One region of the Pseudomonas sp. C9-3 genome, then DNA from elsewhere that is predicted to be linked to it. Evidence: riboswitches for the same ligand, from Rfam matches in the RefSeq annotation. Region 1 holds a riboswitch; the other holds the start of a gene.
What was found. Region 1 has a riboswitch for manganese ahead of RS899_RS21185 (TMEM165/GDT1 family protein). Riboswitches for the same ligand answer to the same signal wherever they lie in the genome.
Positions count from the first base shown of each region.

Region 1 (7,409 bases):
ACTGGTTCTGGATGTCGCCGAGCAGGCGCAGTGGCTGTCGAGCGAAACTGAAACGGCGCGCTTGAAGGAGTTGCTGCTGTTGCCCCAGGCGCGGTTGCGCGAGCAGGCGCTGGCGAACTTCATCAACGACCCCACCTGCAATGGGCCGGAGTGCCTGACGCCGGCCTGACGTTGATCTGTCCCTGCTCCTGCAGGATCAAGAGCCCCTCTCCCGCAAGCGGGAGAGGGGACCGTTCGGTGCAGGATGTAACCTAGGTATCAGCCGGCACGGGCAGCTCCCTCTCCCTTCAGGGATAGGGTTGCGGTGAGGGAATAAGCCCAGCACCAGGGCTTCAGAAAAAGACAGTTGCTCCTACGGGTCCGCGCCGGCGCTGGGTTTGCCGGAAGCGCGGGGCGCGCACGAGCTAGCCCCTTTAGACCTTGAACTGATTTACCAGCCGGCGCTGTTGCTCGGCCAGCTTGGTCAGCTCGGCGCTGGCCTGGGAGGCTTCGTCGGCGCCACCGGCCACCTGGTTGGCGACCATGCCGATGTTGCTGACGTTGCGGTTGATGTCCTCGGCCACCGCGCTCTGCTCCTCGGCGGCGCTGGCGATCTGGGTATTCATGTCGTTGATCACCGATACCGCCTGGGTGATCGACTCCAGTGCCTGGGCCGCTTCGCCGGCATGCCGCACGCTGTCTTCGGTCTTGTCCTGGCTCTGCTGCATCACCTGCACCACTTCGCGGGTGCCGTTCTGCAACTGCTGGATCATCGACTGGATTTCCTCGGTGGCCTGCTGGGTCTTCTGCGCCAGGTTGCGTACTTCGTCGGCGACCACGGCGAAGCCGCGGCCCTGCTCACCGGCGCGGGCGGCCTCGATGGCGGCGTTGAGCGCCAGCAGGTTGGTCTGCTCGGCGATGCCGCGGATGGCCACCAGGATCGCGTTGATGTTCTCGCTGTCGCGGGCCAGCGACTGCACCACTCCTACTGCCCGGCCGATCTCGCTGGCCAGCGCCTGGATCGCCGTGGAGCTGCTCTCGACGATGCGCTTGCCGTGGTGTGCGGCCTGGTCCGCGTGGTTGGCCGCTTCCGCCGCGTGAGTGGCGTTGCGCGCCACGTCCTGGGCGGTGGCGGTCATCTCGTGGACCGCGGTGGCCACCAGTTCGATTTCCGCCAGTTGCTTCTGCACGCCCTGGTTGGTGCGGATGGCGATGTCGGCGGTGTGCTCGGAGGAATCGCTGACGTGCTGCACCGAGGTCACCACCTGGCCGATCATGCCCTGCAGCTTGACCAGGAAAGTGTTGAAGCCCTTGGCGATGGAACCCAGTTCGTCGGCGCGGTCGCTGGTCAGGCGGCGGGTCAGGTCACCTTCGCCCTGGGCGATGTCGTCGAGCATGCCGACCAGTTGGCGCAGCGGGCGGGCGATGCCGTGGCCGACCAGCCAGATCACGGCCAGGCCGATGGCAGCGATCAGCAGGCCGACCAGGGTCATGCCCAGGGTGTCGCTGTCGCGCTGTGCCTTCAGGTCGCTCTGCAGCTGGTTCAGATCGCCCAGCACGGCTTCCTGCGGCAATTGCAGCATCAACGTCCAGCGCGCGCCGGAGTCGGCGATGGTGAAGGGCAGGAACAGCTCGATATGGCCGTGCTCCTTGTCCAGTGAGGTCAGCGGCTGGTCGAGAGTGAGCTTGGCCAGGTTGGCCACTTCGTTGGCGTCCAGCACGCTGCTGGCGGATTCGCCGAGCTTGGCCGGGTCCTTGGTGTACGCGACCAGGCGACCGTTGGTGGAGATCAGCGCCATCTCGCCGGCGCCGTTGTAGAGCTGGCTGTCGGCGGTCTTGAGCAGGTCCTGGATGAAGTCCAGCGACAGGTCCACACCGACGGTGCCCTTGAACTGGCCCTTGACCATGATCGGTGCGTTGAAGGAGGACATCAGCACCATCTTGCCGCCCATTTCGTAGGGCGCCGGGTCAATGATGCACGGCTGGTGCTTCTCTTTCGGGCACAGGTAGTACTCGCCTTCGCGCACGCCGGTGGGCTGCATCTTCTGGCTTTCCAGGGTGTCGCCCATGGCCTCGACGGTGAGGCCGCCGTCCTTGCGGTACCACCAGGGCATGAAGCGGCCGCTGGCGTCATAGCCGGGCAGGCCCGAGTACTGGCTGTCGTTGCCGGCGAAGGCGTTGGGTTCCCAGCCGGCGAAGGCGTCGAGCAGCTTGGGGTTCTGCGCCACGGTCTGGCGCAGCAGGTTGGACATGCCGGCGCGGCCGATGCCCAGCAGCGGCTGGCCATTGGCGTCGGTCTCGTCGAGCAGGGCGTTGGTGTTGGCCAGGTCGCGGGCGACCGTCAGGGGGTACTCCAGCTCGCGCTGGATCTGGGCGACCTGGCCGCGCGCCATGGCCACCAGGCGTTCATTGATCACCTGTTCGAGCAGCGCCTGGGTGCGCTCCTGCACCAGCGCCTGGGTCCGAGAGCCGGCGAACAATGCGTACAGCACCAACGCCGCGACCACTGCCAGAACGCTGGCACCGGCCAGCGCCACCACGGAAAACTGGATCGACTTGAATTTCATACGGGTACCCGGAATGCGCCAGAAGCCTGCGTGTCTATCTGTATCGGCAGGACCGGGGAAATTCCTTAGGCGGCCGTTGTAATGGGTTGTAACGCGGCTGTTCACCGCCTGTCGCAGGATTGTCGGCGCTGGCCGGGAGGTCTAGCATGTGATGTCAAAATGAAATTACTCGGCCGCGCCGAGCGCCCAGGGCCTGTACTTGAACGGGTGACGAGGGCGCCGCCGACGGTTGACCCGTGGTGGCGGCGCGCACCTGCGATGGCCCCTGCCGCGTATGTCACGACAGATGGCTCCAGGTCCCTTCCGATCAGCCGGTCCGGTTTCGTAAGTCACTGCTGCGCCGGCTGTTTCCTGGCAGTTGCCGGGCACCGGGGGTGGGCCTACCATGCGCGCTGTCCGTGGGAGATTGCATTGTTTCGGGAGAGCAACATGCCCAGAGTTTTCCGTATCGCCGGCCTGGCCGCCGCGCTGATGCTTACTGCCTGCCAGCAGGTGAACACCACCAGCGGCGGCGTCGTCGGCGTCGAGCGCAAACAGACCATGTTCAGCATGCTGTCCAGCGCGCAGGTCGACCAGATGTACGCGCAGTCCTACCAGCAGACCCTCAGCGAGGCCTCCAAGGCCGGCAAGCTGGATGCCAGCAGCAGCGTCGCCAAGCGCGTGAAGGCCATTGCCGACCGGCTGATTCCGCAGACCGGCGCATTCCGCCCGGATGCGCCGTCGTGGAAGTGGGAAGTCAACGTGATCCAGAGCGACGAGCTCAACGCCAACTGCGGTCCCGGCGGCAAGATCATCGTCTACACCGGGCTGATCGATAAGCTGAAGCTGACCGACGACGAACTCGCCGCGGTGATGGGCCACGAAATCGCCCACGCCCTGCGCGAGCACGGCCGCGAGGCCATGTCCCGCGCCTACGCCGAACAGGTCGGCCTCGGCCTGGGCGGCCAGTTGCTGGGCCTGGGCCAGACCAGCGTGGACCTCGCCCACCAGGTCGTCGAATACAGCATGACCCTGCCCAACAGTCGGCAGAACGAAAACGAGGCCGACCTGATTGGCCTGGAATTGGCGGCGCGAGCCGGTTATAACCCCAACGCCGCTATCACCTTGTGGCAGAAGATGGGGCAAGCCGGGGGCGACGCCCCGCCGGAAATCCTCAGCACTCACCCTGCGGATAGCACGCGGATGGCCAACCTGCAGGCCGCCATCCCGAAGGTCATGCCGCTCTACGAGCAGGCCAAGACTCGCTGAGCAGTGTTTTTGCAGCAGGGGTTCGTGATTCTCTCGAACGGCCAGGAGCGGCGTAAGGTTGCGCCGCTTTATCCAGTGAACAGGGAGCACCCGTGAAAATCGCTGTACTCGGAGCCACCGGGCTCCTGGGCCACCACGCCGCACGCGCGATCAAGGCGGCCGGCCACCAGCTGGTGCTGATCCATCGACCCTCGTCGCAGATCCAGCGCCTGGCCTACCTGGAGCCTGAGTGCCGGGTAGCCGAACTCTTCGATCACCAGGGCATGGCTCGCGCGCTGAGCGGCCTAGACGCGGTGATCTTCAGCGCCGGCTACTACCCGGTGCGGCCGCGCCGCTGGCAGGAGGAAGTCGCCAGTGCGCTGGACCTGACCAACCATTTCTATGCGGCCTGCCTGCAGGCCAAGGTGCCGCGCATCCTCTACGTCGGCTCGGCGTTCGCCATGCCTTCGCATCCGCAAGGGTTGCCGGGGCACGAAGGGCTGTTCTACGAAGGGCTGCCCACCGGCAAGAGCGCCTACGTGATGTGCAAGTGGGCGCTCGACGAGCAGGCTCGTGAACAGGCTCGCGGCGGGCTGCCGGTGGTGATCGGGATTCCCGGCATGGTGCTGGGCGAGCTGGACATCGGCCCGACCACCGGCCGCCTGATCACCGCCATCGGCCGCGACGAGATGCTGCATTACGTGCCGGGGCGACGAAATGTCATCGATGCTTCCGAAGCCGGGCGCGGTCTGCTCAAGGCCCTGGAGCGCGGCCGGGTAGGGGAGCGCTACCTGCTCACCGGGCACAACATCGAAATGGCCGAGCTGACCGCGACCATCGCCAGGTTGCAGGGCAAGCCGGCGCCAACGCCGATGCCGCTGCACCGCGCCCGCGCGCTGGCGACCCTGGGGCGCTGGCGCTATCGCCTGACCGGCAAGATGCCGTTGCTCGACGACACCGCCATCGAGGTGATGGCCGGCGGGCAGTTCCTCGACGGCCGCAAGGCGCGCGAAGAGCTGGGCTTCGAGTCGCATGTGCCGCTGCAGGATACGCTGGAGCGGGCCATTTCCTGGTTCCACGCCAACGATTACCTCTGAGCTCGAGGCTCGGGCCCTGTAGGAGCGAGCTTGCTCGCGAACCGCATAACACCGAGCGGTTCCTGTTCGCGAGCTAGCTCGCTCCTACAAGAGCAGCACCGGGAGCGAGGAAGAAAAAAGCCCGGCGGATGCCGGGCTTTTTCTTTGTCAGGGCAGCGCCTTCTCGGCAAACGGCCGGTTGGGCAGCCCCATCTGTGCGCGGAAGCTCTCCATGTCGAACAGCGTGCACAACTCCTGCACCTGGTCCTGGCTGTTGAACACCCAGAAACCCATGGCCGAGATGCTGACGATGCGGTCGCTGGCCGGGTAACCCAGCACAGGCCTGACGATGCAGCCCATCAACGTGCTCCAGGTGAAGACCTTGTTGCCCTCGCGAATGCATTCCTCGACGGCCACTTCCAGGTCATCCATGCCGCCACGGATTTCCTCTACCAGCGCTCGGTAGCCGGCGTTGTCCAGCGGCTGGGCGGTGAAGGCGCTCTTGTAGATGAAGTCCGGGCTGTGCAGTTGTTCCACCAGCGCCAGGTGCCCCTTGTTCCAGGCCAGGTCGATGTGATGGCGGGCGACTTTCTTCAGGTCTTTTTCCGGCATGGCGACATCCTTTGTCGTAGGAGGCGGAAACGCCACTGTGTATCGCAGGCGATACACAGGCATTGGCCGGCGCGCCAGCCTCCCCTCGAAAAGCTGTCGGTCAGAACACGCCGCCCAGTTTCAGCGCGTGGTACACGGCGGCCAGGCCGAGGACGGCGAAGGCTGCGGCAGCCAGGCGGCGGATCAGGTTCAGTGGCAGGCGCTCGGCGGCGAAGTTGCCGGCCAGGACCACCGGCACGTTGGCGATCAGCATGCCCAGGGTGGTACCGATCACCACGAGCCAGAAGTGCGGGTACTGCGCGGCCAGCATCACGGTGGCGACCTGGGTCTTGTCGCCCATCTCGGCGAGGAAGAAGGCGATCAGGGTGGTGAGGAAGGGGCCGAATTTCTTCAGCGAACCTTCTTCGTCGTCATCCAGTTTGTCCGGGATCAGAGTCCAGCCGGCAACGGCCAGGAAGGACACGGCCAGTACCCAGCTCAGCGTGGCTTCGGAGAAGAAGCTGGCGACCCAGCTGCCGACAGCGCCGGCGGCGAAGTGGTTGGCCAGGGTGGCGGCGATGATCCCGGCGATGATCGGCCAGGGCTTGCGGAAACGCGCGGCGAGGACGAGCGCGAGCAGTTGCGTCTTGTCGCCGATTTCCGCGAGGGCAACGATCAGGGTGGGGACGAAGAGGGATTCCATCAGGCGTTCCTAAAGGGGGCGGGTCGACTAATCACCATGACACGCGCCACCTGCCCGCCCCGGGTCAGGTTGCTCGTGTCATAGGTCTTGTCAAACCCGGGCCTGAACGCTGCAGGCCTGGATCGTACGCGCCATGGTCTGCGGACCAAGTGTGTTGACGCGTACCGGGCGAGCCGGTTGCTCGCGGGAGACTACTCCCCTAGGACGGGGCGCATTCTGCCCAAGTCCTAGGACTTGGGCAAGCCTGCGTGTCGGATCATTCGCGGGTGGGACGAATGTCCATGTCTTCGTAGCGGATGAAGCGGGTCTTGTTCTTGAAGCGGTAGCCCAGCCAGATGGCGAGGAACAGCGGGATGGTGATGTAGGTGGCGACCAGCCCGGCCCAGTCCACGTGTTCGCCGACGAAGGCCTGGTAGTTCTGCCCCAGGGTGATGACCAGGCAGAGGACGAAGGCGAACAGCGGGCCGAAGGGGAACCACTTGGCGCGGTAGGGCAGGTCGTCGAGGTTGCCGCCCTGCAGCACGAAGCCCTTGCGGAAGCGGTAGTGCGACACGGCGATGCCCAGCCAGACGATGAAGCCGCACATGCCCGACGCGTTGAGCAGCCAGGTGTAGACGGTCTTGTCGCCGATGAAGCTGGTGAGGAAGCACAGCGCGCCGATCAGCGTGGTGGCGTACAGCGCGTAGCGCGGCACACCGCTCTCGGACACCTGGGTGAACAGGCGCGGCGCCTTGCCTTGGGTGGCCATGGTGTAGAGCATCCGGGTGGAAGCGTACATGCCCGAGTTGCCAGCGGAGAGGATCGCCGAGAGGATCACCGCGTTCATCACGCCGGCCGCGGCGGCGAGGCCCGCCCGCTCGAACAGCAGGGTGAAGGGCGAGGTGCTGATGTCGCTGCTGTCGGTCTTGAGCAGGTTCGGATCGGTGTAGGGAATCAGCATGCCGATGACGAAGATCGACAGGATGTAGAACATCAGGATTCGCCAGAACACCTGGCGGATGGCGATGGGAATGGACTTCTGCGGGTTCTCCGATTCGCCTGCGGCGACGCCGATCAGCTCGGTGCCCTGGAACGAGAACCCGGCGATCATCGCCACCCCGATCATCGCCTGCAGGCCGCCGACGAAGGGCGCGTCACCGGTGGTGAAGTTGCTGAAGCCGGGGCTGTCGATGCCGTGCATGATGCCGATGATGCTCGCCAGGCCGATGCCGATGAAGACCACCACGGCGACCACCTTGATCAGCGCGAACCAGAACTCGCTCTCGC
Region 1 covers NZ_CP135919.1:4,619,345-4,626,753, reverse strand. Annotated here, with positions in the region: gene RS899_RS21210 (SOS response-associated peptidase) at 1-169, shown strand, start outside; gene RS899_RS21205 (methyl-accepting chemotaxis protein) at 414-2,546, opposite strand; gene RS899_RS21200 (M48 family metallopeptidase) at 2,976-3,794, shown strand; gene RS899_RS21195 (NAD-dependent epimerase/dehydratase family protein) at 3,887-4,870, shown strand; gene RS899_RS21190 (ketosteroid isomerase-related protein) at 5,018-5,461, opposite strand; gene RS899_RS21185 (TMEM165/GDT1 family protein) at 5,562-6,143, opposite strand; yybP-ykoY riboswitch at 6,149-6,355, opposite strand; gene RS899_RS21180 (amino acid permease) at 6,400-7,409, opposite strand, start outside.

Region 2 (7,409 bases), 260 kb from region 1:
GGAAGCCAACCCGCGCCTGCAGGTGGAGCACACCGTCACCGAGGCGGTGACCGGCATCGACCTGGTGCAGGCGCAACTGCGCATCGCCGCCGGCGCCAGCCTCGCTGACCTGAACCTGACCCAGACCGAAATACCCGCACCGCGCGGCTACGCCCTGCAACTGCGGATCAACCTGGAAAGCCTCGCCAGCGACGGCACGCCGCATCTGGCCTGCGGCACCCTCAGCGCCTACGAACCACCCAGCGGCCCCGGCCTGCGCGTGGACGGCTACGGCTACGCCGGTTACCGCAACAGCGCCGGCTACGACTCGCTGCTGGCCAAGCTGATCGTCCACGGCAACGGTGGTTATCCACAACTGGTGCAGCGCGCCTACCGCGCACTCTGCGAGTTCCGCCTGGAAGGCGTGGCGAGCAACATCCCGCTGCTGCTCAACCTGCTGCGCCAGCCGGCGGTGGCGGACAACCAGGTCACCACGCGCTACATCGAAGAACACCTGCCGGCGCTGCTCGGTGCGCAGGACCACGCCCACCCGCACCGCTTCTTCAGCCACGCCAGCGCTGCGCCGCAAGCCCAGCGCACCGCCGAATCCCCCACCGGCTGCGTTCCGCTGGCGACGCCCAGTGCAGGTGTTCTCGTCAGCCTGAACGTGGCGCCCGGCGACGCCGTCGCCCAGGGCCAGACCATTGCAGTGGTCGAAGCGATGAAGATGGAGTTCGAGGTGAAGGCCAGCGCCAGCGGCATCGTCCACAGCCTGGCTGCCACCCCCGGCGACAGCCTCGGCGAAGGCGACGCGCTGCTGTTCGTCGAACCGGCCGACATCCAGGCGCAGGACAACCAGAGCGAGGCCGCCATTGACCTGGACGCCATCCGCACCGACCTCGCCGAAGTCCTCGAGCGCCACGCCATCGGCCTCGACGAACGTCGGCCGGACGCCGTCGCCAAGCGCCACCGGATCGGCAAGCGCACGACTCGCGAAAACCTCGCCGACCTGCTGGATGACGGCAGCTTCATCGAGTACGGCGCATTGGCCATCGCGGCACAGCGGCGGCGGCGCAGCGTCGAGGAACTGATCACCAGCAGCCCCGCCGACGGCCTGGTCAGCGGCCTGGGCAGCATCAACGCCGCGCAGTTCGGCGACGAGAAAGCCCGCTGCCTGGTCCTGGCCTACGACTACACCGTGTTCGCCGGTACCCAGGGCGTGATGAACCACAAGAAGACCGACCGCATGCTGCACCTCGCCGAGCAGTGGCGCATCCCGCTGGTGCTCTACGCCGAAGGTGGCGGTGGGCGCCCGGGTGATACCGACTTCGTCGGCGTGGCCGGACTGGACAACATGAGCTTCGTCGGCCTAGCGCGGCTCTCCGGGCTGGTGCCGCTGGTGGGCGTGGTCTCCGGTCGCTGCTTCGCCGGCAACGCCGCGCTGCTCGGTTGCTGCGACGTGATCATCGCCACCCGCGATACCAGCCTGGGCATGGCCGGCCCGGCCATGATCGAAGGTGGCGGCCTGGGCAGGTTCGCCCCCGAGGAAGTCGGCCCCAGCGACGTGCAGAGCGCCAACGGCGTGATCGACGTGCTGGTGGAAGACGAAGCCGAAGCCACCCGCATCGCCCGCCAGTACCTTGCCTACTTCCAGGGCGACACCGCCGACTGGCAGTGCGCCGACCAGCGCCTGCTGCGCCATGCGGTGCCGGAGAATCGTCTGCGCGTCTACGACATCCGCCTGGTCATCGAACAATTGGCGGACAGCGGCTCGGTGCTGGAGCTGCGCCGTGGCTTCGCCGCCGGCATGATCACCGCGCTGGTGCGCATCGAAGGCAAACCCTTCGGCCTGATCGCCAACAACCCCATGCACCTGGGCGGCGCCATCGATGCCGAAGCCGGCGACAAGGCCGCGCGCTTCATGCAGCTGTGCGACGCCTTCGACCTGCCGATCATCTCGCTGTGCGACACCCCCGGCTTCATGGTCGGCCCGGAGGCGGAAAAGACCGGCACCGTGCGCCATGTCTCGCGCATGTTCGTTACCGCCGCCAGCCTTACGGTGCCCTTCTTCACCGTCGTGCTGCGCAAGGGCTACGGCCTCGGCGCGCAAGCCATGGCCGCCGGCAGCTTCCACGCGGCGCTGTTCACCGTGGCCTGGCCCAGCGGCGAATTCGGTGCCATGGGCCTGGAAGGCGCGATCCGCCTCGGCTACGCCAAGGAGCTGGCCGCCGTGGAAGATGCGCAGGAGCGCCAGGCGCTGTTCGATAAGCTGGTCGCCGCGGCCTACCGCAACGGCAAGGGGCTGAACATGGCGAGCTACCTGGAGATCGACGACGTCATCGACCCGGCCGACACTCGTCGCTGGCTGCTGCGCGGGCTGGCTTCGACGCCACGTCCGGCGCAGCGTCAGGGGAAAAAGCGTCCACTGATCGATACCTGGTAAACCATGGGTTGAGCTGCGCGGCCGATCCGCTAAAATGCGCGGCGTCATTGGGGAGTAGCCGACCGTTCCGCGAACGGGGGCGACGTCAACACACTTGGCCCGCAGGCCATGGCGTCGTCAGCAGCTTTGCCTGGCAAGACCTTTGACCACGTGATCTCCGCAACGGCCGGGGAGATGCGTGGTCATGGGTACTACACCGGCCGGGAGCTTCACCGTGATGCACCACCCCATTCTTCGCTCCACCTGTCTGGAGCTGCACGCATGCTGACCTTCATCCTCGAACTGCTCGGCATGCTGCTGGTGATCCTGGTCGCCGCCGAACTCTTCACCAATGCGCTGGAACACTTTGGCGAACGCCTGGGTATCTCCGAAGGCGTCACAGGCTCGCTGTTCGCCGCCGTCGGCACGGCGCTGCCGGAAACCCTGATACCGCTGCTCGCCCTGTTCGCCGGCACCAGCAACATCACGCTCAACGAGGAAGTCGGCGTCGGCGCCATCCTCGGCGCACCGCTGATGCTCTCCACCCTCTCCACCTGCCTGATGGCCTGCTTCGCCTGGCGCGCCCGCGGCCTGCTCGGGCGCATCCGCCCGGAACGCAGCGGCCTGCAGCGTGACCTGAACTTCTTCCTGGTCGCCTTCAGCTTCGCCACCATCGCCATGTTCGTGCCGGCGGAATTGCGCTCCGTGCGCATCGCCCTCAGCGTGCTGCTGGTACTCACCTACGTCGCCTACATCACCCTGACCCTGCGCGCCTCGCGGAGCCTGGTGGACGACGGCCACGGCACCGAAGCCGACCACCACATGTACCTGTCGCGCATCGGCCTGCCGACCAACCTCGCCACCATCCTGCTCCAGCTGTTGCTGGGTCTGGCGCTGCTGGTGCTGGGCGCGAAAGGCTTCATCCATGGGGTGGAAGGCCTGTCGCACCTGCTAGGCATCTCCGCGCTGCTGCTGTCGCTGCTGATCATCCCCATCGCCACGGAGCTGCCGGAGAAGATCAACAGCATCCTCTGGGTCCGCCGCGGCCGCGACACCCTGGCCTTCGGCAACATCAGTGGCGCCATGGTTTTCCAGGGCACCCTGCTGCCCGCCATCGGCATCCTGCTCACGCCCTGGCAGCCGCGCGTCGAGGTCCTCACCGGCGTGCTGATCACGCTGGGCGCCGCGTTCTGGCTGCGACTCAACGCCCAGCGCAGCAGTGGATTGCCGGTCTGGGTGCTGCTGCTCAATGGCGTGCTGTATGCCGCCTATCTGGGTGTCACCCTGTCGCGCTGACGCGCGCGGCTCATTGCCTACACTGACAGTCCGGGCTGCCGCTTCGGCGGCAGCCGCACGACTAGCGATACGCCGAAGGAGTGAGCATGAAAATCCTGGTAGTCCTGACCTCCCACGACCAGCTCGGCAACACCGGCAAGAAAACCGGGTTCTGGCTCGAGGAGTTCGCCGCGCCCTACTATGTCTTCAAGGATGCCGGCGCCAGCCTGACGCTGGCCTCGCCCAAGGGCGGCCAGCCACCGCTGGACCCCAAGAGCGACGAGGAAGACGCGCAGACCCCGGCCACCCTGCGCTTCCGCGAGGACAGCGAAGCCCAGGCTGCGCTGGCCAGCACCGTGAAGCTCAGCGAGGTGAAGGCCGACGACTTCGATGCCGTCTTCTACCCCGGCGGCCACGGCCCCCTCTGGGACCTGGCCGAGGACCGCGCCTCGGTGGCCCTGATCGAAGCCTTCCACTCCAGCGGCAAGACCGTCTCCGCCGTCTGCCACGCCCCAGCCGTGTTCCGCCATCCACGTGGGCTGGACGGCCAACCGCTGGTACAAGGCCGCCACGTCACAGGCTTTTCCAACAGCGAAGAGGAAGCCGTCGGCCTCACCGACGTCGTGCCCTTCCTCGTCCAGGACATGCTCAAGGCCAACGGCGCCCGCTACAGCAAGGGCCCGGACTGGCAGAGCCATGTGGAGGTCGACCGCGGCCTGATCACCGGCCAGAACCCCGCATCGTCCGAGGCCGTGGCCGAAGCCGTCCTGAAATTCCTGGCCTGACAAGCCTTTACACCGCCCCGGTGGCTATCGGGGCGGCTTTCCCGTAGAATGAATCCCGACCTTGACAGGTTTTGGGGCCGATTAGGATTCGACGCCGGTAACAAAACTCTAGGGGCATGCCGAGTAGGTGACAGTTCTCGTAAATCAGCTGCCACAACTTTATAGTTGCCAACGACGACAACTACGCCCTAGCAGCCTAAGTGCCGCTAGCAGACCCTAGGGGATGCCTGTAAACCCGAAGATTAGGTCTGTCATATAGAACAGGATCGCCGCCAAGTTCGCTGTAGACGTAACGGCTAAAACTCATACAGCTCGCTCCAAGCGCCCTGCCACTCGGGCCGCGAGGAGTTAACCTAGTAGAGATGGCTAAGCATGTAGAACCGACAGCGGAGAACTGGCGGACGGGGGTTCAAATCCCCCCGGCTCCACCAAGTCCAAAGAAAAAGGCGCTGAGCCTCAAGCCCAGCGCCTTTTTTTTGTCTGCGATTTGCCTAGAGTGTGAGGAAGCCCAGTCGCGGCATTAGCAACTCGGCATGCTCTTCCCCTACCGTTTGGACAGAAGGCTTGCGCAACCTCAACCGTTCGGCATTGCACAGCAGCGGCCCGTCGTCGTCTTCGGCACCGAAAGGGTCATCAATCAGCACGCCCTTGATCAACCCCTGGCGAAACAGTTCACGAATGGCGAAGAGGTTGGCTTCGCGCGGCCCGCTCAGGTCGGTTATGGATTTGAAGTCGCTTTCCGTGAGCTGGCTGAGCACTGCATTCAGCTGGGCTTGGGAGGGTTTTTGACTCATGAGAAAGCTCCGGGTGCAGCAAGGGTCAAGCTTAACTATCGGCGGCAAATCTTAACGCTGAATTAGCGTCGCGCAGATTGACCTGGGTCCACCTGCGCGTCGCATTGCATCAGTCGCGCGAGACGCCCAGCTCCAGCAGGGCGAGACGCTCTTCGAGAGCCGCAATACGGCCTTCCAGTTCAACCAGTCGCCCTTCGTCATGACCGCCGCCATCACTGCGCTCCCCTGAGGCACGGCTACCGCTGGCGGCGATGGCGGCCTCGCGGTCTTCCTCGGTGCCCAGCAAATGCATATAGCGGTCTTCGCGCTGGCCGCCCAGGCGTTCCAATTGCATGGCCATGCCGCGGCCGGCGAGGCGTTCGAGTTGGTGGCGGACTTCCTCGGTGTCGTCGAAGTCATGCATGCGCTGGCTGCGGGTGAGCAGTTCGTTGAGGGTCTGCGGGCCGCGCAGGAACAGCAGGCCGAGCAGGATAACCTGCGGCTTCACCAGCTCCAGCGCCTTGTCCAGACGCTGCTCCCAGCGGTCAGCGCGGCTACCCATGACCAGGCGGGTCATCTCGCGACCTTCGAGGTGGCGCAGGGATTGACCGACCTGGCCGGGAGTCAGGTTCATCACCGGGTCGCGGCTGGTCTTCTGGTTGCAGGCAGTGACCAGGGCATTGAGGGTGAGCGGGTAGGCTTCGGGCGTGGTGAGCTGCTTTTCGATCAGGCATCCGAGTACGCGAGCATCCACGGCGCTCAGCGGTTCGAAGTCGGGCAGTGTGTCGAGCGACTGGCTCATGGCGGTTTCCGTCAGGTTGGGAACCGCCCTAGCCTAGCCAATTGCGCGGCGTTTGGCAGCCTCAGGCCGCACCAGCCAGGCGACGGTTCAGCGGGCGCTCGATGACCGCCCAGTGCGAGAAGGACGCCGCCAGCTCCTGTTCGCGCCCCTGCGCGTCCCGTCCGAGCGTGCGCCGGGCGAGGTCGCCGGTGAACCAATTGGCGGTATTGGCAGCCACCACCCGCCCCTCTCCGTTGACCACCAGGGCCTCGTGCCCCATCTGCATCAGGCTGCCCAGCAGCACGCCTTCGAACTCATGCAGGGCAATATCTGCGGCGGCGACGCCGATGAAGCGGCCATCCACCTGGATCGGTACGGAGAAGGCGAGGATGTACAGATCGGTGCCGTAAAGGTCGACGAAGGGCCCGACGACCGAGGGCTGGCCGCTGGCGCGCGGCCGGGAGAACCACGGCATGTTGAGGTAGTTGTAGAAGCTTTCGCTGCGCCGGTTGAAGTTCAGGCTCATGGGTACGACCTTGTCGCCACGGCCGTGATACCACCATTCCAGGTACATGTCCTGGTCGGCCAGCTCGCCCGGCTCGATGACCACCCCGGTACCATGCAGGCGCGTACCGTCATCGGTGAGGTCATGCTGGATGCGCGGACGCAGTGCGCCGAGATCCTTCGACGACGGCCGCCTGCCCTCCTCGGCCAGCTCGCGCCAGATCGCCACGACCTCGCCGGCCAGCTCGTCGAGACGCTGGAAAACGTTACGGATGGAAGCGTCGATGCGCTGGGCGCAGCACTGGAGTTCATCCGTGTGTTGTTCGCTGGACATGACCGGTGGCCTCGCTGTTCTTGTTATCGCTCGGGCCAGGGCGGCCCGCTGTATCTGCTCGGTGAATCACTGCGCACGCTCGAAGGCGCCTGCCGGGAAGACAGCAAGCGCTGTGCCAGTCAGCCATCGTCGGCGAGCAGGCTCAGACGCAGGTTGATCAGCCGCTTGATGCCACGGGTGACATGGGCCTCCGCCAGCGCACCGGCAAGGTTGGAGTCACCGGCGCTGATGGCTTCGAGAATGGCGCGGTGTTCCTGCTCAATGGTCGCGGCCCCCGGGAAGCCTTCCACCGGCAACCAAAGCCATTCGCCGATTTCCGCCTGCAAGCGCGTTTCCGCATGGGTCAGGCGCACGGACTGGGCAGCGACGGCAATCTCAATGTGAAAGCGCGCATCGGCGCGGCGCTGTTCCTGACGCGTGGTGGCGCTGGCCAAGGCATCGAGGTACTGGGCGATGCGCGCCTGTTCGTCCGACGTGGAGCGCTGGGCAGCCAGCCGTGCGGCAGCACCGGCGATGGCGACGTGCTCGTCGCCCAGGTCGCGCAGCTCCAGCGCAC
Region 2 covers NZ_CP135919.1:4,876,845-4,884,253, forward strand. Annotated here, with positions in the region: gene RS899_RS22405 (acetyl-CoA carboxylase family protein) at 1-2,422, shown strand, start outside; yybP-ykoY riboswitch at 2,460-2,632, shown strand; gene RS899_RS22410 (sodium:calcium antiporter) at 2,684-3,697, shown strand; gene RS899_RS22415 (type 1 glutamine amidotransferase domain-containing protein) at 3,784-4,461, shown strand; RNA gene ssrA (transfer-messenger RNA) at 4,535-4,892, shown strand; gene RS899_RS22425 (hypothetical protein) at 4,953-5,255, opposite strand; gene RS899_RS22430 (YceH family protein) at 5,365-6,036, opposite strand; gene RS899_RS22435 (cache domain-containing protein) at 6,098-6,853, opposite strand; gene RS899_RS22440 (FadR/GntR family transcriptional regulator) at 6,973-7,409, opposite strand, start outside.
Region 2: linked by a shared signal. The riboswitch ahead of RS899_RS22410 (sodium:calcium antiporter) and the one ahead of RS899_RS21185 (TMEM165/GDT1 family protein) in region 1 are both predicted to bind manganese.